2 regions of the Thalassospira sp. GO-4 genome follow, and region 2 is predicted to be linked to the other one. Evidence: riboswitches for the same ligand, from Rfam matches in the RefSeq annotation. Region 2 holds a riboswitch; the other holds the start of a gene.
The links. Region 2 has a riboswitch for glycine ahead of M9H61_RS11240 (L-serine ammonia-lyase). Riboswitches for the same ligand answer to the same signal wherever they lie in the genome.

Region 1: linked by a shared signal. The riboswitch ahead of gcvT (glycine cleavage system aminomethyltransferase GcvT) and the one ahead of M9H61_RS11240 (L-serine ammonia-lyase) in region 2 are both predicted to bind glycine.

The regions. Positions count from the first base shown of each region.
Region 1 covers NZ_CP097807.1:3,662,186-3,673,099, forward strand. Annotated here, with positions in the region: gene M9H61_RS16760 (protein meaA) at 1-727, shown strand, start outside; gene M9H61_RS16765 (DNA-3-methyladenine glycosylase I) at 735-1,403, opposite strand; gene M9H61_RS16770 (bifunctional diguanylate cyclase/phosphodiesterase) at 1,477-3,825, opposite strand; gene rnhA (ribonuclease HI) at 4,102-4,554, opposite strand; gene M9H61_RS16780 (homoserine kinase) at 4,567-5,535, opposite strand; gene ispH (4-hydroxy-3-methylbut-2-enyl diphosphate reductase) at 5,583-6,530, opposite strand; gene M9H61_RS16790 (hypothetical protein) at 6,789-7,343, shown strand; glycine riboswitch at 7,434-7,534, shown strand; glycine riboswitch at 7,538-7,647, shown strand; gene gcvT (glycine cleavage system aminomethyltransferase GcvT) at 7,707-8,819, shown strand; gene gcvH (glycine cleavage system protein GcvH) at 8,889-9,260, shown strand; gene gcvPA (aminomethyl-transferring glycine dehydrogenase subunit GcvPA) at 9,263-10,618, shown strand; gene gcvPB (aminomethyl-transferring glycine dehydrogenase subunit GcvPB) at 10,615-10,914, shown strand, end outside.
Region 2 covers NZ_CP097807.1:2,428,271-2,439,184, reverse strand. Annotated here, with positions in the region: gene M9H61_RS11280 (alpha/beta fold hydrolase) at 1-316, opposite strand, end outside; gene M9H61_RS11275 (methyltransferase domain-containing protein) at 352-1,158, opposite strand; gene M9H61_RS11270 (hypothetical protein) at 1,235-1,423, opposite strand; gene M9H61_RS11265 (RNA pyrophosphohydrolase) at 1,509-2,054, opposite strand; gene M9H61_RS11260 (divergent polysaccharide deacetylase family protein) at 2,098-3,630, opposite strand; gene M9H61_RS11255 (S41 family peptidase) at 3,689-4,990, opposite strand; gene M9H61_RS11250 (murein hydrolase activator EnvC) at 4,987-6,348, opposite strand; gene gpmI (2,3-bisphosphoglycerate-independent phosphoglycerate mutase) at 6,326-7,918, opposite strand; glycine riboswitch at 8,191-8,285, shown strand; gene M9H61_RS11240 (L-serine ammonia-lyase) at 8,486-9,928, shown strand; gene M9H61_RS11235 (dihydrofolate reductase family protein) at 10,093-10,632, shown strand; gene M9H61_RS11230 (hypothetical protein) at 10,694-10,914, opposite strand, start outside.

The DNA of each region.
Region 1 (10,914 bases), 1.2 Mb from region 2:
GCGCTCGGACCGTGATCAGGCGACGGTCGCCAAGAATCTTGAGGCCCTTAAATCCGCCGCCAGCGAAGGGCGCAACATCATGGAAAGTTCAATCGCCTGTGCCCATGCCGGTGTAACGACCGGGGAATGGTCGGAAACGCTTCGCGACGTATTTGGCGAATATCGTGCCCCAACCGGTATTACGTCGATGATTGTCACGGGCGATGCACAGGACATCCAGACCCTTCGTGACCGGGTTGATGAAGTGTCTGACAAGCTTGGCGAGCGCATGAAAATGCTGGTCGGGAAACCGGGGCTGGATGGTCATTCCAACGGTGCGGAACAGATTGCGGTCAAGGCCGGAGACGCCGGTATCGAAGTTCTTTACGAGGGTATTCGCTGGACACCCGATGCACTGGTTCGCAATGCAATTGACGAAGGAGCCCATGTAATCGGGCTTTCGATCCTGTCGGGGTCGCATGTGCCATTGGTGCGCGAAGTGGTCAATGGCTTGCGCGCAGAAGGGGCCGGTCACATCCCCGTCGTGGTCGGCGGGATCATCCCCGAGGCCGATATGCTTGTTTTGCGGCAAATGGGGGTAGCAGCCGTCTACACGCCCAAGGATTATCAGCTGGTCCGGGTGATTTCCGAGATTGTCGATCTTGTTGATCGCAAGTCGTCGGACCGCCCATCGTCAACGGGCACGCACCCAAATGATGATGCCGGGCGCAGCGCAACGGTGTATTAGGCGGCCTTTATCCTGCTGAAAATGCCAGAATCTGGCTGATCTGAGTTAAGGGTCGGCCGGATTCCTTGTGCCATTGGTCAAGGGCGGCCTGGACCGATGCGAAATCCTTGTTCGATGACGGCATCTTGGTAACCACGCCTTCGGTCTTTAGTGCCTCGATGACGTCGTTGGAGAAAATCGGCGTATCCATTCCAATACGGCGCAGGGCAACCTGCCCGGTTTTGCCGCCAAGCCGTGATCCGCCTTTTTGGACAAGGCGCAAATTGTCGCAATAATCGGGAAGCTTCCAACTGGCAAAGAATGCGCCGACTGATCCATTTTTGTCGGCAAGGTCGCGCAGGAAGCGGGCATTTTCCCCAATTGATTTGATCTTTGGCCCATGGGCGACAATCCCGTCGACCTTAAGCAGGCGTTCGACATCTTCGTCATGCATCATCGACAGTCGGCCGATATCGAAACCGTCAAAGACTTCTTCAAACCGTGGCCATTTGTTTTCAATCACTTTCCAACTGAAACCGGCCTGAAAAACCGATTTGCTGAATTCTGACAGCCAGCGATCATTGGCAATCGCGGCGATTTCACCGCGTGGTCTGGGGGTGACGAGGGCCGTGGAAAGTGCGGTTTGGCTTCCTTTGCGGGCGATGGCGGCTTGTTCTATTTCGTGAAACGGGCGCATGGGGTGTCTTGTCCCTTGAACGAAAAAACAGCCAAAGCAATGCCAAGGCTGTTTTCAAGAATATCGGGCGTGATCAGGACTTTGCAGCAACCCGTTCGGGCACGCGACTGTGGCGGTCACTGACCCAGCTTTCGAATGTGGTGGCCGGAAGCGGTTTGGAGAACAGGAAGCCCTGAATGAAATCACAGCCCTTTTCACGCAGATATTCAAGCTGTTCGACTTCTTCCACGCCTTCGGCAACCACTTCAAGATTAAGGCTGTGGCCAAGACCGATCACCGCATCGACAATTGCCTTGTCATCAAGATCGACATGGATGTCATTCACAAACGACCGGTCGATCTTGATCGAACCAACCGGGAAGCGTTTCAGATAGTTCAGGGACGAATAACCGGTGCCAAAGTCATCAATCGCGATCATCACGCCAAGCGCCTTAAGCTCCTTCAGCGTTGAAACCGCCTTTTCCGGGTTGTTCATCAGGATCGATTCAGTGATCTCAAGTTCAAGGGTACCTTCCGGAAGTGCGGTGTCCTTGACGATTTTGGTAACACTTTCGACCAGTTCGGCATCCTGAAACTGCGCAGGTGACAGGTTCACCGCAATCCGCATGCCGGGTAGTGACGAATCACGCCATGCCTGCGTCTGTTTGCAGGCCTTTTCAAGAACCCAGGCACCAAGCCGGTTGATCAGGCCGCATTCCTCGGCCACCGAGATGAATTCGCCCGGCAGGATCAGGCCGCGTTCCGGGTGATGCCAGCGCACAAGCGCCTCTGCACCGACAACCTTTTCCGTCCGGCAATCAATTTTGGGCTGATAATAAAGTTCGAGCTGATCCTGTTCGAGCGCGTTGCGCAGATCTTCCTCGATGGTTTTGCGTTCCTTGACCCGTTCATGCATCGACGGCAGGAAGAAGCGGTAATTGTTGCGCCCTTCGGCCTTGGCCGCATACATCGCCATATCGGCGTTTTTGACCAGCTGTTCGGGGTTCTCGCCGTCTTCCGGGAACAGGGTAATGCCGACACTGGCCGTTGAATGAAGGCGGATGCCCCGGCAATCAAACGGCTGGGACAGCTCGTCAATGATGCGCTGGGCAAGGGCGATGGTGTCTTCGATATTCTGAACATCGGTCTGAATGATCGCAAACTCGTCCCCGCCAAGACGGGCGGCAGTATCTGAATCCCGGATGATCCGCGACAGACGCTGACCCATTTCCTGAATCATCAAATCGCCGACATCATGGCCAAAGTGGTCATTGATGTCCTTGAACCGGTCAAGGTCAACAAACAGAACCGTGACACCACGCTGGAACCGGCGGGCCGACAGCAATGCCTGACGCAGACGGTCAAGGAACAGGGTCCGGTTCGGAAGGCTGGTCAGCACATCATGAACGGCCAGATGGCGCATGCGTGCTTCGGTCTGTTTGCGTTCGGTAATGTCGGTATAGGTCGCGACGTAGCCGCCGCCGGGCATCGGGTTGTGATCAACCTGAATAACGCGACCATTGGGGCGGGTGCGTTCCATGCGATAGGGTTCGCGACGTCGTGCAATGGCAACACGATCGGAAATCAGGGCCTGAATGCTGACATCGCCATATTCGCCGCGTTCGCCGTTATAGCGCAGGATATCGGAAAGCGGCGTGCCTTCCTTGACCAGATCACGCGGCAGATTAAGCAGCTCGATATAGCGTTCGTTCCAGACCATAAGATTAAGGTCCTGATCAAACAGGCAGATACCCTGACCGATATTGTGAAGGGTCGCTTCGAGAAGGGCCTGCTTGCGCTGGGCTTCTTCCTGTGCCTGACCTTGCAGGGCGACCATTTCGTTATATTCGCGGATCAGAAGGCCAAGCTCGTCCGAACTGTTCCATTCCACCGGACGGCGCAAGCGGCCATGCTTGGTCATGCGAATGGAATGCAAAAGACGGTTCAGCGGTTCCTTAATCGACCGTTTGTTTGCGATCAGCAGGCTGGCGGCAACCACTGCGATCAGCAATCCAAACAGGATCATGTCAATGGCGATGCGGCGGAACAGAAGGTCCTGAACGCGGGCATCGGTAAAGTAAATGACCAGTTCGCCGACATCGTGGCGCACATTGTTACGTTCGAAATAGACACGGCGTGACAGACGCAATGTATCGGCCAGTTCCGATTGCGAAACGCCGGTGTGGGCAAATTCGGTGCCGTCCGCACCAAGAGCCTGCACCGCGACGATATCGCGGTCACGCGCCATTGCGTTCAAAGCAGATTCGATATTGTCGACATCAAGATACCAGAACGGGGTTGCCAGAACGCGGGCATTGATGTCTGCGGTCTGTTCGACCTTGCCATTCAGATCATCGCGCAGAACTTTGTAACTGACATAGCCAAACACAATAAACAGGGCGAGCGAGAACAGGGAAACCAGCGGCAATGCTATGAATAGCAACCGACTGCTCAAAGACTTCCGTTGTAAAAAGCCGTATGATCCGCGCGACAAGCGTTCTCTCCTGGACACCCAACTTTTGGCTAGTCAGATATACTTTACTCGACGTTCTTATAGGAGCCAACACTCCGATGATTGAGTCGACTCAACCCGGAAGTTGGTCGAAACGCAAGTTTGATTTTATTTTCCTGATAAATAAATAGTTGCAACAACCTGCATCGTCTATTTTGGGGCGAAGTGCTGAAGCTTCAAGCGTTTGTCGGCACAAGACCGAAAATATCACGATTTTGGAACCGCCATCCGGGCCAGTTCGTCGCATCGTTCGTTCTCGGGATGGCCGGCGTGACCCTTGACCCAGTGCCATTCAACCTTGTGCGGTTTCAGGGCATCAAGCAGGCGTTGCCACAACTCGACATTCTTGACGGGTTTCTTGTCCGCCGTCTTCCAGCCGCGCTTCTGCCAGCCGAAAATCCATTTGGTAATGCCGTCACGGACATAGCTGCTGTCGGTATAAATATCGACCACACAGGGGCGTTTAAGCGCCTCAAGCGCGCTGATTGCCGCCATCATTTCCATGCGGTTATTGGTGGTTTCGGGATCACCCCCCGAAAGTTCCTTTTCCACGCCCTTGAACCGAAGGATCGCCCCCCAGCCACCCGGGCCCGGATTGCCGCTGCATGCGCCGTCGGTGTAAATCTCGACGTGGTTGTCGCCGCCATTTTGTGAATTCATCTCGTGGTATCCTTAGTCAAGTCCATAGGCGGCTGCATTGTCCACCCGTTGATGGAAACGCAGTTTATTGATGTATTCACGGGGATTTTTGGGCGTAACCAGGGCGTCTTTGGGGGTGTTGACCCAGTCATAAAGACGGGTCAGCAAAAAGCGCAGGCTTGCACCACGGGCCAGAACCGGCAAAGCGGCAATTTCCGCATCACCAAGCGACCGTACCTTGCCATATTGCGACAAAAGGTTCTTGGCCTTGGTGACGTTAAAGCTGTTGTCAGGTTCGAAGCACCAGGCATTCATGCAGATCGCAATGTCGTAGCAAAGCAGATCATTGCACGCGAAATAGAAATCAATCAGCCCCGATACATCTTCCTTGCCCGGGAAGAAGAAAACATTGTCCGGGAACAGATCGGCATGAATGACCCCCTTGGGCAGGTCATGGGGCCAGTTTGCTTCGAGATAGTCGATTTCGTCACCGATCATTTTGCCAAGACCGGGTTCGACATCATCGGCATGTTCCCGGCAACTTTCGACCAAACCACGCCATCCCTTGACGCTCAGCGCGTTGGGAAGATGCATTTCAAAATCCAGACCGGCGATATGCAACTTGGCCAATGCGGTGCCAAGACCCGCACAATGATGGGGAAGGATGCGCCGTGGCGACATGCCTTGTAAGAAGGATGTGATTGCTGCGGGCCGGCCGCACAGGCGACGAAGCGCAACACCGTCAGTGCCATGGATCGGGGTCGGACAGTTCAGTCCCTTGGCCGACAGATGATCCATCAGGCCCAGATAAAATGGCAGGTCGTCCGGATTAACGCGCTTCTCATACAGGGTCAGGATGAATGGCGCCTCGGTCGTCTGAAGCAGGAAGTTGGTGTTTTCGACACCTTCTGCGATGCCCTTGAACGAGACAACATCACCGATGTCATATTCGGCGACAAAACGGGCGATGTCTTCGTCTGAAACGTCGGTATAGACGGCCATTGGATTTAACGTGGTCCTGAACTTGAAAAGTAAGCAGCTATAATATCTTAGCTGGCAAGCTGACGTGGCAATTTGAATGTCACGTTCTCGTCGGTCAAGGTAATGGTTTCGACCGTGACGTCATAACGTTCACGGCAGGCATCAATCACTTCCTCGACCAGAATTTCCGGGGCAGAGGCACCGGCGGTAATGCCAAGGGTGCTGATACCGTCAAGCTTGTTCCAGTCAATGTCATGCGCCCGTTCGACCAGAACCGAACGTGTGCATCCTTCGCGCTTGGCGACTTCAACCAGCCGGTTGGAGTTTGACGAATTCGGTGCGCCGAGAACCAGAATCGCATCGGCCTTTTCGGCAATCAGTTTGACAGCATGCTGACGGTTGGTCGTCGCATAGCAGATGTCTTCCTTTTTCGGGACCGAAATCGCCGGGAAGCGGCGCTGAAGGATCTCGATGATCTTGGCCGTGTCATCAAGTGACAGGGTTGTCTGGGTCACGAAAGCAAGGTTTTCGGGATTTTCGACTTCAAGATTTTCGGCATCTTCTTCTGTTTCGATCAAGGTCATGCTGCCGACCGGAAGCTGGCCCATCGTACCGATGACTTCCGGGTGGCCGGCATGGCCGATCAGAAGAATATGTTTGCCATCGGCAAAATGACGTTCCGCACCACGATGGACCTTTGATACCAGCGGGCAGGTCGCATCAAGATATTCAAGCTTGCGGGTTTCGGCCGCTTCGGGGACGGATTTCGGGACCCCGTGGGCCGAAAAGATGACCGGCACACCATCGGGAACCGCGTCCAGTTCATCAACAAAAACAGCGCCCATATCACGCAGGCGGTCGACGACAAATTTGTTGTGGACGATTTCGTGACGGACATAAACCGGCGCACCATATTTTTCGAGCGCCTTTTCCACGATCTCAATCGCACGATCTACCCCGGCGCAGAAGCCGCGCGGGTTGGCAAGAACGATCCGAAGACTGGCTTTGTCAGGCATGATACGGGTCCGGTTTCCAAATTGTGCCGGGACAAGCCCGCTGCACTTATTCAAACGTTCTCGTTACATAACCTGCCTGACCTTGTGGCGCAATGACTGAGCACCGATCCCCCCGGGAACAATTGCACCCGATTTTGTGTTTTCATTTCGTGGCAATCGTCGAAGCGGGTTGTGCGGCTTACGGCGAAAGAATAGACTGCGCCACGACAGTGCAGATCATGCATATGTCAGAAAACAGATGGTTTGATAGAGGCTTGGATGACGATCGGTAACGGACTGCGGCGCGTTTGTGCATTGGGGATGGTCTCGGTTGGGGGATTGCTTGCAGCATGCAGCAGTAACCCGTTTGAAGAGCAGCCTGTTCCGACCTGCCCGGCAGCCTATCTGCCAAAGGATACGGCAAAGCTTGTTCAGTTCGCTGGCGGTGGGAAGGATCTGACCGATGTGATCGTCGAGGCAGAGTTCACCGGATATCTTGGTGACTGTGGCTATGACCTTGATGACAAGACGCTTGATGTCATCATCAGCCCGATCATTACGGCCGAGCTGGGCCCGGCGGCACAGGGGCGTTCGGCATCGTTCAAATATTTCGTCGCCCTTCGCGATCCCGATGGAAAGTTTGTTCAGAAGTCGGTGTTTGATGTGACAATGCCGTTTGCGGACAATCTTAATATGGCGCGTTACCGTGACGAGCAGGTCACCCTGTCTGTTCCGCTTGATGATGTCTGGGCCGGTCCCGACTACGAGATTTATCTCGGATTCCAGCTAAGTGCCGATCAGCTCGACTATAATCGTCGTTTCGGTACGAACTGACAGCGGCGGGTTGAAAACCTGCCCGGGTGATTGCCCGAATTTTGGGGCTGGTCGACCGGGAGCGAAATACGTATAAGGACGCATACCCAAGTGATCCCCGTGGGAGAGTGCCACGGTCCATAACGGATTGCGCGGACGCCGAAGGAGCAACCACCCCGGAAACTCTCAGGCAAACGGACCGCGGGGAGATGGGACTCTGGAAAGCAGGCGGCATCAATTTGAATTGCCGGTGACCGCCTCGCCGAAGATGTAAGCAGACCGTCGCGACAAGTCGGCTGTGATTCTTTCAGGCTCCAAGACAGAGGGGGAATGTGGTTGGCCATTGGTCGGCTATGTTTCGCAACGACTGTCCGGGAGACCTTGATGGCCGATCATCAGCCAGAACTGCTTAAAACCGCCCTTTATGACCTCCATGTGGAACTTGGCGCCAAAATGGTGCCATTCGCCGGATATGACATGCCGGTTCAATACCCGCTGGGTGTTAAGGGCGAACATCTTCATACGCGTGCCAAGGCCGGACTTTTTGATGTGTCCCACATGGGACAGGTTCGTCTGACCGGTGAAAACCGCTTCGCCGAACTTGAAAAACTGGTGCCTGGCGATATCGCGATCCTGAAACCGGGGCGCACCCGTTATTCGACCTTCACCCAGGACGATGGCACGATCCTTGACGATCTGATGATCACCAATGCCGGTGACAGCCTGTTTCTGGTGATCAATGCGGCGTGCAAGGATGACGATATTGTTCACATGCGTGCCAACCTTGGTGACGGCGTTTCCCTTGAAGAAATTGATGACCGTGCGCTGATGGCGCTTCAGGGGCCAGAGGCCGCCAATGTTCTGGCGCGCTTTGCCCCGGCTGTTGCCGATCTGAAATTCATGAGCTTTGCCGAGATTGATATTGCCGGCATTGCCTGCTTTGTCACGCGTTCGGGCTATACCGGCGAAGACGGCTATGAAATTTCCGTGCCCAATGATCGTGCCGAAGAACTTGCGCGCAAATTGCTGGCCGAGGCAGAAGTCGAGGCAATCGGTCTTGGTGCCCGTGATTCCCTGCGTCTGGAAGCAGGGCTTTGCCTTTATGGCAATGACATTGACACCACCACGACCCCGGTTGAGGCCGATCTGAACTGGATCATCAACAAGCGCCGCCGCGAAGAAGGCGGTTTCAAAGGCGCGGATGTCATTCTTGATCAGCTGGCAAACGGGGCGGATCGCAAACGTGTCGGCATCAAGCCCGAAGGCAAGGCGCCTGCACGCGAACATACCCAGATTTTGAACAGCGACGGCGAAGAGATCGGCGAAATCACATCTGGTGGTTTTGGCCCGACCGTCGATGGCCCGATTGCAATGGGCTATGTCGCAATTGAATTTTCCGAACCGGGCACCAAGGTCGATCTTATGGTGCGCGGCAAGGCCCGTCCGGCAGAGGTGGTTGAACTCCCGTTCGCACCGCATCGCTATTTCCGCGGCTGATTGCTGCAAATCTTGAGAATGTGCGGCGTGTGCCGCCTCGCAGACAACCGATCAACAGGGACAAAGATCATGGCTAAGAAATTCTCGCAGGAACATGAATGGATCGAGCTCGAAGACGGTATCGCAACCGTCGGCATCACAGATTACGCGCAGCAGTCGCTGGGCGATATCGTGTATGTCGAGCTTCCTGAAATCGGCAAGAAACTGACCAAGGACGGTGATGCCGCCGTCGTTGAATCGGTCAAGGCCGCAAGCGATGTTTATGCCCCGCTTGATGGTGAAGTTGTTGAAATCAACGAAGAACTTGATGCCAACCCGGCACTGGTGAACGAAGCACCGGAAACCGATGGCTGGTTCTTTAAAATGTCGCTGACTGATGAGTCCCAGCTTGATGAGCTGATGGATGAAGCAGCCTATAAAGACTTCGTCGAAGGTCTGTAAGTATGCGTTATCTTCCCCTGACACGTGCTGATCGCGCCGCGATGCTTGAAACCATCGGGGCGTCATCGGTTGATGAACTTTACAGTGACGTGCCCGAAGGCGCGTTGCTTGATGCGCCGGTTGACCTGCCGCATCATCTCGGTGAAATGCAGGTCGAACGCGACATGCAGGCACTGGCTGCCAAAAATATCGGTACTTCAAGTGCGCCAAGTTTTCTGGGTGCCGGTGCGTATCGCCACCATGTTCCTGCGACGGTTGACTATGTCATTCAGCGTGGTGAATTCCTGACGGCCTATACGCCCTATCAGCCGGAAATCGCACAGGGTACGTTGCAGTATCTGTTCGAATTCCAGACCCAGGTGGCATCGATCACCGGCATGGATGTGGCAAACGCATCGATGTGGGATGGCGCAACGTCCTGTGCCGAAGCCGTTCTGATGGCCTGCCGTGCGACCCGTCGCAAAAAGGCTGTTCTGTCGGGTGGTCTGCACCCGCATTACCGCGAAGTGACCGAAACCTATTGCCAGTATAGCGATACCGAAGTTGCCGGACGTGATGGCAACCCCGAACAGCAGGCCACGGTCGAAGAACTTGGCGAACTGATCGATGATCAGACTGCCTGCGTGGTTGTTCAGTATCCGGACGTCTTTGGCCGCATTCAGGACCACACCCGTCTTGCCGATCTTTGCCATGCCAAGGGAGCACTTTTGGTTGTTGTCTTTACCGAAGCAGTTGCATTCGGTGCAATCAAATCACCGGGCAGCTTTGGCGCAGATATTGTTTGCGGCGAAGGTCAGTCGATCGGTAACGCTCTGAACTATGGCGGGCCGTATGTCGGTCTGTTCGCCACCACCCAGAAACTGGTCCGTCAGATGCCGGGTCGTCTTTGTGGTGAAACGGTTGATCAGGACGGCAAGCGTGGCTTTGTTCTGACCCTTTCGACCCGTGAACAGCATATCCGTCGTGAAAAGGCGACCTCGAACATCTGCACCAACTCGGGCCTGTGTTCGCTGGCATTCACGGTGCATATGAGCCTGCTTGGCGAAGACGGTTATCGCCGTCTGGCAACGTTGAACCATGAAAATGCCTGCAAGGCCGCAGACGCAATTGACGCGGTTCCGGGCGCATCGGTGGTCAATGACAGCTTCTTTAACGAATTCACCGTCAAGCTGACCAAGCCGGCGGCCGAGGTGGTCGAAGCACTGGTTGCCAAAGGCGTTCTGGGTGGTGTTCCGCTGTCGCGTCTTTATCCGAACCGTTCGGATCTTGATAACTACCTTCTGGTTGCGGTTACCGAAACCAATACCGACGAAGATATCGCAGCCCTTGCGGGCGCATTGAAGGAGGTGCTGGCATGACGTTCGCAACCCATACCGGCAACCGTGGACTTGTTCTGGAAGAAAAGCTGATCTTTGAACAGGGTCAGCCGGGCCGTACCGGTGTTGACCTTCCGGAACCCAAAGGAACCAAGTCGCGTCTTGGCGGTCTTGACCGTGACAGCAATGTCGGCCTTCCGGGCCTGTCCGAGCCGCAGGTGGTGCGTCACTTTACCCGCCTGTCGCAGAAAAACTTCGGTATTGATTCCGGCTTCTTCCCGCTGGGATCCTGCACCATGAAGCATAACCCGCGTCTGAACGAAAAAGTCGCGCGTTTG
Region 2 (10,914 bases):
CCCCCATGGATGTTCCGATCCAGTCACAGGTTTCTATGCCGAAATGGTCGAGAAGTTCGAACATCTGCGCGACATAAAAGGGCACGGTATATTCACCGTCCGGGTCCTTGGCCCAGCCGGAAAAGCCGCGCCCGATCATGGTCGGACACAGAACATAGTACTGATCGGTGAAATGGGGGGCGACATGATCAAAATCATCAGCCAGCCTGGCCAGACCATGCATCATGATCAATGGCCGCCGGGACGGGTTGCCCCATGCCCGGACATGGACCTCGTACCCGCAGCATTTGACGAAATGTTCGCGAAATTCTGCCATGGTGCGGCTCCTTGTCAGGGAATGGTTCGGTGGGGTTAGCTTGGGCGTTTGCGCGCAACCATGAAAAGACGGTTGAACGGAAACAGCGTGCGGCCATCATCGCGGATCGGATAAACCTGATTAAGGCGTTCCTTGTATTTCGCGGTAAAGGTTGCGCGTGCCGCGTCATCAGGAAGGGCCGCCATCACCGGGCGCAGGATGGTCGAACTGGTCCAGTTATAAACCGCATCCGGCCCGTTCAGGACATGACAATATTGCGTCTGCCACAGATCGATCTCATCGCAAGACGGTGCGAGAACATCGAAATAATCACCCGGACGCATGATACGGGCTGCGTGCATGGCCTGTGCCACTTCCTTGCGCCACTCCATGCCGGCTTCGCCGATCAGCTGATGACTTGGCGCCAGGAAATTGTTGGGAACCTGAATGGCGATCATGCCGCCCGGACGGACAAAGTCCAGAAGGCGGGGAAACAGGGTCGAGTGATCTGGCACCCAATGCAAGGCCGCATTGGAAAACAGAAGATCGACCTGCTCGTCAGGTTGCCAGGTGGCAATATCGGCCTTTTGCCAGTCAATGTTTTCGGATCGTTTGCGCGCGGTGTCCAACATCTCGTCAGATGAATCAACGCCGACAATACGGGGACTGTCATCGTCGTCCGTTGCAAAGGCATCGGCAAGAATTGCGGTCACCGAACCGGGACCGCATCCCAGATCAACGATATGGCGCGGGGAAAAGCCGCTGGCTGCTTTTGGCAGGCGGCCAATCAGATCAATGGCAGGTCGCAGGCGTTCATTGCCAAACAGACCGTAACGGGCAGGATCCCAATGTGTATTGCTCATGGTTAATTCCTAGAGCCTTTTGGGGGAATTTAAAAGCATTGATGCCGGTTACGGCTGTATCAGGCACAGCGCGTGATCAGTGATCGGTTGCATCAAGCTGATCATAATACCCCTTGATCAGGTGGAACATGAACAGCACAGCACCGACAAACAGGGCCAAGCCGACAAAATAGGAATAACCGTCATGCGAGCCTGACGCATAGAACAGTCCGAAAAGACCGACCACAATGGTCAGAACACCAAAGATAAACCGATCCGTACCCATATTGGAGCTCCTCTAAGTCGTAGGTGTCTGATAATTCGTAAAATTTAGCGAAAAGAAAGCAGCGATCAAGCCGCGTTCTGGTCCTTTATGCCTTTTTCATTTTACGAATTCTTTGCGGTACATCACGAAATGCCTCGGCAAGTTGCAAATAAACGGGCCGTTTGAACGGCACGATCATGTCGGGCAGCGTCGCCAGATCGTTCCAGCGCCAGGCATCAAATTCCGGGTTGGGCACATCAATATTGATATGCTTGTCCTTGCCCGTGAATTGCATGGCAAACCATTTCTGCTTTTGGCCGCGATACTTGCCCTTGAACGCCTTGCCAATCAGATGGTCTGGCAGATCATAGGTCAGCCAGTCGGGCGTTTCGGCGATGATTTCAGCCTTGTCGGTGCCGATTTCTTCCTTGAGCTCGCGCAGGGCGGCTTCAATCGGGGTTTCGCCATCGTCAATGCCGCCTTGGGGCAATTGCCATGCGCCTTCAAATCCGAAACGGTTGCCGACCCAGACCAGGCCATCCTTGTTAAAAAGCGCAATACCGACACAGGGGCGATAGGGCAGGTCTTCGGCCCTTACCCTTGTGGTATCGGTTGAGTTCGTATCGGACGGGGATGCGGATTTGTCAGCCATGATTTCTCCTGGGTGATCGGGGCCGGGTGCGTTTGGCGTCCGGTCACTGACTTTCGATGGTGGCGGCGGGTTCGTCTGCGGTATTTTCAGCTGGATTGTTTTCGGCTTCCTGTGCCATGATTTCGCTTTCGCGCTGTTCGGCTTCGCGGCGTGCGGCTTCGGCTTCGGCGGCGGATTGCGGGGTGACCTGCATATTGGCAATCGCACTGACCGGTGCCAGTTCGACGCCCTGTCGTTTCAGGCGCAAAGCCCAGTTGCGCAGGCGCTGAATGGTGACCGGATAGGATTGGGCAAAGCCGACAGCAACACCATTGCGTTTGGCAAGCTGGACCAGATCGGCAAGTCTTGCATCAATCTGGCGGCGGCTGGGAACCTGATCGATCAGAATGTTGCCAACCGCGTTTGGCGTTCCGGCATTTGATGCCAGTTGCGCGCCATAGCTTGCCATGCCGCTGCGCGTACCTTCGAGATACATCAGGCCCGAACGCGATACGAATTCAATGATCGGGCGGATGGCGCTATCAAGGCTTCCGAATTTTGATCCTTCGTGGCTGACCAGTCCGGCATAGCCGGGGAACTGTGCGAGCAACCATTCAAGCCGCACAAGGTTTTCACCCTCTGACAGGGACGTCAAAAGCGCGCGCGGCCCCGGATCGGAAAGCGGGAAATCAGCCGGTTCCATCGGCAATTCAAGAAAGACTTCATGGCCCATTTCGCGGGCCTGTTCGGCAACGGTTTTGATGTCGCGGCTATAAGGGGAAATGCCCAACGAAATATTAAGCGGCAGATCATTGATCGCGGTTTCGGTGCGGGCTTCATTCAGGCCAACCCCGGTCAGAATGATCGCGACATAGGGTTGCCCGTCGGTTTTTTCAAAGGGCCGCTTATAGGCATCAAACGGTGTGGTACCATCATCGGCAATGCGCGGGACACGGCCGAAACTGCCTTCTTCATCCAGACCGGGCAGCGGGGCCTTGCGCAAGGGATCGGGTTCGATCGGATCGTCAATCGATCCTTCTTCGGCGATGATGGCGGCCAGTTCTTCGGGGCTTAGTTCGGTATCGGGGGCAACACCGTCAGCCTGATCGGCCGGCCCGACCAGATCGGAGACACCGGAAAGCTGATTGGTGATGTCTTCGGCGGATTGTGGAGTGCCATCGGGACCGACATCGCCATTATGCTGGGCGCGTTCGCGTTCCTGCATGTCGCGCACACCGCGCGCGATTTCTTCCTGAAGTTCGCGTTCAGACCCCGGGACAGCCACCAGGGCCTCGGGACTGCCAAGATGAAACAGCCGCCAGCCGGTTTCCGGATCAAGGATCGGGATCAGCGCAACCGCTGTCGCCCCGAAGGGCGACAGGAAGACCAGAATGATCAGAATTTTCGACAGCCAGCTGCGCCGTGATTTCGGCCGCTTGGGCAGACGCTTGATCTGAATTTCGATCGGAAGTTCGTTAAAAGGCAGGTCATCAAGATTGACTTCTTCAGCGTCAGTCATCCCGTCGCCAAGGTCGTCGGCCAGCGCGCCGGCCATGTCCTCGTCGAGATCGCCATCCTTCTTCTTTCGGAATGGCAAGGAATTTAGGATTTTCCTGAACACGAACAGCTAGTCTCTCACGATGTCCGGATGGTCCTTACCCTTTCGGGCGCGGACCAAACAGCGAAATGCCCCGGATCATGTCAAGCGCCCGCGAAAGCTGATAATCGTCGATCGCAAGTTGCTCGGCTTCATCCCGGCGGGAATTTGCATCCTTTTCTGCGTCTGTGGTCGCGGCGTCTTCATTGCGAAGCGCACCGTTCAGGGATGCCTCGGACCGGCGGGTATCGCTTTCGATACTTTCAACACGGGCCTGTGGCACGATGATGTCCGGAACGATGCCGACTTCCTGAATGGATTTGCCCGATGGCGTGTAATAACGTGCGGTGGTCAGGCGCAGTGCAACATTGCCCGGCATCGGAAGGATAGTCTGAACCGATCCCTTGCCAAAGCTGCGCGTGCCCATGATGACCGCACGGCGGTGATCCTGAAGGGCGCCGGCAACAATTTCGGATGCCGATGCCGAACCGTCATTGATCAGAACAACAATCGGCAGTCCTTCGGCCAGATCACCGGACCGCGCGTTATAGCGTTCGGTATTCTGGGTATCACGCGGGCGGGTCGAGACGATTTCGCCCTTGTCCAGGAAGGCATCGGATACCGAAATCGCCTGATCAAGCAGGCCACCCGGGTTGTTGCGCAGATCAATCACCAGACCCTTGATTTCCGGGCCGATCTGATCGCGCATGTCGCCAATCGCACGTTGCAGGCCGCTAAAGGTCTGTTCGTTGAATTTGGTGATGCGGATATAGCCGATATCATCCTTGGCTTCGGCGCGGACCGACTGGATCTTGATCACCGCACGGGTCAGGGTGACATCAAACGGAGCCTGTTCGCCCTTACGGATGATGGTCAGGACAATGTCGGTATTGACCTTGCCGCGCATCATTTCGACCGCATCATTAAGCGTCATGCCGCGAATGGCGGTGCCGTCGATATGGGTGATGAAGTCGCCCGGTTGCAGGCCGGCCTTTTCGGCGGGCGTGTCATAGATCGGTGCGATGACTTTGACAAAGCCGTCCTCCATCGTGACTTCGATGCCAAGACCGCCGAATTCGCCACGGGTATCGACCTGCATTTCCTCGAAATTATCCATGTTCAGATAAGAGGAATGCGGATCAAGTGACGTCAGCATGCCGTTGATGGCGGCTTCGATCAGCTGCTTGTCATCGACTTCTTCGACATATTTGGCTTTGACCTGTTCAAACACGTCACCAAACAGGTTCAAAAGACGATATGTCTCAGCCGAGGAGGTTGAAGATTGCGCCAGACTTGGGGACGCAAGGCCGAAAGTCATGCCGGTCGCGAGTGCGAGTACTGCCAATCGAGAGGTTTTCATCCACTTACCTTGCCGTTTTTCGAGGCCAGCCACGGAAGCGGATTGATCGCTTCTCCGTCCTGGCGCATCTCCAGATAGAGTTTAGGCGCTGTTTCACCCATAATACCAACAGGTTCGCCCGCCAACAGATATTGTCCTACCACACTGTCGAGCCGATCAAAACCGGCGATAAGACTATGGTATCCTTCGCCGTGTTCGATAATCAAGAGTCGGCCGTACCCGCGGAAGGGGCCTGCAAAGACAACTTTGCCATCAAAGGGCGAGACAACCTGCGCATTTGCGCGGGTGCTGATCTCAATTCCTTTGGATCTTGTGACGGTCAATCCGTCCGGACCACGCGATTTTTCCCCGAACAGTGTGACGACTTTGCCACTGGCAGGCATGCGCAAATGCCCATGCGCCAGGGTGATCGAACTGCCAACCGCGAATTCTTCGTCGCTTGTGCCATCCTGTTTCGGGGTGGCGGCGGCCGGTTCTTCCTTGCGGGCTGGCGGTTCGGGGGGCGTATTGCGGGCAATCGTGGTTGCGCCCAGCGTATCGGCATCGGGTTCGGTCCGGGTGGCGACATCAATTTCCGGGCGTGATCGCGGTGCAGGGAGACCTTCGGCCCGTTTGCGCAAGGTGCTCAGCAACTCGCCAAGTGATTTGGCCTCGTCAGCCAGCGCATTTACGGCCTTGGCGGCTTCGTGGGCTTCGGCCTCGGTTTCGGTGCGCAGGCGGCGCTTTTCACTCAGCAATGCGGCAAGCGATGTGCGTTCCTGTTGCAGCGCACGGGTGGCTTCGGCTACGTCCGCGCGTTGGGTGCGGATATCTTCGCGCAAACGTGCAATTTCATCGAGTTCCTTACGCAGGTCGCGGGCATGCTGTTCAACGCCGGGCAGTGCGGCCTTGAGCAATACCGCCGAACGCAAGGTATCCTGCGGCGATGTCGGAAGGGCAATGACCGCTTCGGGCGGGGTGGTCGAAAGACGCTGCAAGGCCATCAGGATGCGGGCATATTGACCGGCCTTGTCCTCAAGGCTGGTGGCCGCGACCTTTTCACGGGTTTCAAGCGATTGCAGCTGATCTTCAAGTTCGGTCAGGGTTGTCTCCAGACGCTGGGTACGGCGGGCAACCGAAATGGCTTCGGATTGCAGGGCCTGTTCCTCGGTCCAGAGTTCCCGCGATTTGCGCGACAGGAATTCTTCCTGTTTTTGCTGTTCGGACAGCTGGCTTTCAAGCTGATCAAGTTTCTTGTCAACTTTTTGAAGCGACTGGGCAAAAGAAGGCGCTGCCCCGCCTGCCAGACACAGCGCAAGCGCGGTCACGGCAGGCAGGGCGATCTCATAAGCTGACTTAGCTCGCAAGAAGCGCATCATTCTGTTTCAGGCCCTTAAGCAACGGTTTGCCAGTCATCTCGGCTGGCTGTGGCACGCCAAGGAGTTGCAGCAAAGTCGGTGCAACATCGGCAAGGCGCCCATTCTCCAATGTTACCCCTTCCGGACCGTTAACAAGAATGGTCGGCACCAGATTAAGGGTATGTGCAGTATGGGGTTCACCGGTTTCCGGATCGACCATGACCTCGCAATTGCCGTGGTCGGCGGTGACAAAGGCAACGCCGCCAACCGACTTGATCGCATCAATCACCTTGCCAAGGCAGGTATCAACGGCCTCGGCTGCTTTCATAGCAGCTGACAGAATGCCGCTATGCCCAACCATGTCGGGGTTGGCGAAGTTCAGGATGATCGCGTCATATTTTTCCGATTTGATGGCATCGACCAGTTTTTCGGTGACTTCGGGTGCGGACATTTCCGGCTGAAGGTCATAGGTCGCGACTTTGGGCGATGCGACCAGAATGCGGTCTTCACCTTCGAAAACCTGTTCTTCGCCGCCGTTAAAGAAGAACGACACATGCGGATATTTTTCGGTTTCGGCAATACGAAGCTGCTTCAGCCCGGCCTTGGAAACCACTTCGCCAAAGATGTTGGGAAGGGTTTGCGGCGGATAGATCGCATCCATGTATTTGGCGTGTTCGGACGAATATTCGACCATGCCGGCCTGAACGGCAAATTTCGGCGCGGTACCGCGATCAAACCCGTCAAATTCCGGCGCGCACAGGGCAGCAAGGATTTCGCGCGCACGGTCGGCACGGAAATTGGTCATCAGGATGCCATCGCCATCCTTGATCCCGTCAAAATCGCCAATCACAGTTGGCAGGACAAACTCGTCGGTGGTGTCATTCGCATAGGCATTGGCAATCGCGGCCTCCGCACTTTCGGCAGTGCGACCATCGGCATAGTTTTTGCCCTGAACCATGGTGAAATAGGCCTGGCTGACGCGTTCCCAACGGTTATCACGGTCCATGGCGTAATAACGCCCGGTCACGGTGACAATCTCGACATTGGCATCGCCGATCAGGGCGCGGAATTTCTCAAGGAATTTGGCAGCACTTTTCGGGGCGGTATCACGGCCATCAAGATAGGCGTGAATTTTGACCGGCACACCGGCGCCTGCGATGATTTTGGCAAGGGCGGCCATATGGGCCTGATGGGAATGCACGCCACCTTCGGACAGAAGACCGGCAATGTGGCAGACACCCTTGCTATCGCGCAGCGTTGCGATGATTTTCTTGACCGCATCGGTATCGGCGATGCTTCCGGTTTTGACGGCCTCGTCAATTTTGGGCAGTTCCTGCATGACGACACGACCGGCACCGAGGTTCATGTGACCGACTTCCGAATTGCCCATCTGGCCTTCGGGCAGGCCGACATCCAGACCACAAGCCTTGAGGAATCCGGTCGGATAATTGGCATAAAGCGCATCCCAGACAGGCGTATTGGCCAAGGCAACGGCGTTGTCCTTGGTTTCTTCGCGATACCCCCAGCCATCCAGAATACACAGCACCACAGGGCGCGGGCGCTTTACGGAATTCGATACAGTCACGTTCATAAACCCCACTGATAGAGATAAAGGCTGAATTACCCGTAAATATGGTGACTTACCGGGTAATTCGCCATCAATCCTGTTGCGCGGGCAGGGTGGGTCAACCGTTACTCACAACAGGCAAATGCGTAATTTCGGCAATTTAGCACGAATGTGGCCGCGAAACAGTACCCCGACCTGGAATTTTTTGCAGGTGCAAAGCTGCTTTTTGACAGGGGTATCAGACACAGATAATCTGCCCCCAACGGTGATCCTCAGAGACGGCAGAAATGGCGTCTCGCACCACGACGGGAGAGCCCGGTTACCCGCATAACCGGCGCCGAAGGAGCAATAGCCCCATAAAACTCTCAGGCAGATGGACCGTCGCGGATAGAGGCTCTGGAGAGAGAATTCGGCAAGCATACAGATCAAACATGTATGACCACCGGCTTCCACCGAAGGATGAAAACCTGTGGGTTGATGTTGTTTTCGACCCATGGGCGCACAATCTCAGGTCAAGGGACAGAGGGGGCAAGACACCGGTTCGTAAACGGCGCGATTTTCGCGCGTTCAAGAGCCGTGAAGGAGGCCCTTATGACCACCAATCCCGCCACCGGTCCCCGTTCGGGATCGCAGGACGGTTCTGTGCAAGACGTAAACCTTTCTGTTGTTGATCTTTATACCATCGGGATCGGACCATCGAGTTCGCATACCGTCGGACCAATGCGCGCCGGATACCGGTTTTGTCTTGAACTTGATGCCCGTAATCTTTTGACCAAGGCGGGCAGTGTTGTGGTCGATCTTTACGGATCGCTTGCCCTGACCGGCAAGGGGCACGCCACCGATACGGCCGTGATCATGGGGCTTTCGGGCCATCGACCGCGCAGTGTAGACCCCGATGATGTCGCGCCAACCGTGCAGGCCATCGACAGCAGTGCGCAATTGCAGCTTTATGGCAAGCATCCGGTTGATTTCAATCGTGAAACCAATCTGGTGTTTCACTTTACCGAAACCCTGCCACAGCATCCCAATGGCATGCGGATTACCGCATTTGACCGCGATGGCGTAAAAATTCACGAACAGGAATATTTTTCGGTCGGTGGCGGGTTCATCGTGTCTGGCGATGATCGCGGGGCGGAGTATTCCGGCGACAATATCACGTTGCCCCATCCGTTTTCATCGGCCGATGAATTGATGGCCATTTGCAAACGCGAAGGTGCATCGATTGCCGAAATCATGATGGCCAATGAACAAAGCTGGCGCAGCCCGGACGAAACATACGAATTTGTTGATCGTGTTCATCGCGCAATGATGGATTGCATTGATCGCGGGTGCAAAACCGATGGCATTTTGCCCGGCGGGCTGAATGTCAAACGCCGGGCATCAAAGCTTTATCATGAATTGACCGAAAAACCCGAAGCAGGCCTTCGCGACCCGCTGACCGTGATTGACTGGGTCAATCTTTATGCCCTTGCCGTGAACGAGGAAAATGCCGCCGGCGGACGTGTCGTGACCGCACCGACCAATGGTGCGGCTGGCGTCATTCCGGCCGTGCTTCGGTATTATGAACGGTTCGGATCGAATGTCAGTCAGACCAAAATTCGCGAATTTCTTCTGACCGCGGCGGCGATTGGGTCGATCTATAAAAAACGCGCATCCATCTCGGCGGCCGAAGTCGGTTGCCAGGGCGAGGTCGGTGTAGCCTGTTCAATGGCCGCAGGCGCGCTTTGTGCGGTTCTGGGCGGCACGCCCGAACAGGTTGAAAATGCCGCCGAAATCGGGATGGAGCACAATCTTGGCCTGACATGCGATCCGATTGGCGGTCTGGTGCAGGTCCCATGCATCGAACGCAACACAATGGGCGCGGTCAAGGCAATCAATGCCGCGCGTCTGGCAATGCGCGGTGACGGGCAGCATACCGTGTCGCTGGATCGTGTGATTGAAACCATGCGCCAGACGGGACTCGACATGCAAAGCAAGTACAAGGAAACCAGTCAGGGTGGCCTTGCCGTCAATGTCAACGTGGTTGAATGTTGATGTTACAACATTGATGAAACGCGATTTAAATCAACATCTTGGGTGATACAGTCATTTCACCGCCGGTTGGTGAAATGTGTTTCTTGCGACCTTTGGTTGGGGATCTGTTATGATCTGCGCGAGCAAACAAGGGGCAAAGACCCCACCAAAGGTTGGACCTAGACATGAGCAAAAAGCTGTTCCGCATTTACATCGCGGTCAGTCTGGATGGCTTCATTGCGCGCACCAATGGTGCGGTGGATTGGCTGGATGAATATGATCCGGCCGAATTCGGCTTTGATGATTTTCTGGACTCCGTAGGCACGCTGATCATTGGCAGAAACACCTTTGATCAGGTGATGGAATTTGGCGATTGGCCCTATGAGGCCCGCCGCACCATCGTTCTGACATCACGCGATATTCCGCAAGACCGTCCGGCCAATACCGAGGCCTATGGCGGCAGCATCATCGAACTTGTCGATCAGCTTCGCGACAGCCGCAATGGCGATGGCGATATCTGGGTTGTTGGCGGCGGAAGTGTGGTCACACAGTTCCTGTTTGGCGGTTTTGCCGATCAGCTGGATATCTTTACGATCCCGGAGGTTCTGGGGGACGGCATATCATTGTTCGGGCGTGACGCCGGTGGCATTAAACCACGGTTGCTGGCATCAGAACGCTATAATTCCGGCGTGGTGCGCAGCCAGTATGGATTGCATGATATCTGAACGAAAAACCGCGCCTTCATGGCGCGGTTTTGAGTTTTGCGGAATGACAGTTATCAACGCTTCATTGCGCCGAAAGCTTTTGTAGCTGTTCTGTGATTGTTTCGCGTACCTGCTTTAACGCTTTGATCGCGCTGGCCTGCCAATCACTATCGAGAACCATCTGCATGTTTTCCCTGTAGTGTTCAGTCACTTTAATCGGCTCGGGCGCAATTGCGGCATCTGTCGTGATGGTAATGTCGCTTCGATTGTGGACTGTGACCTGCCAGAAGCCGGGTTCGAACC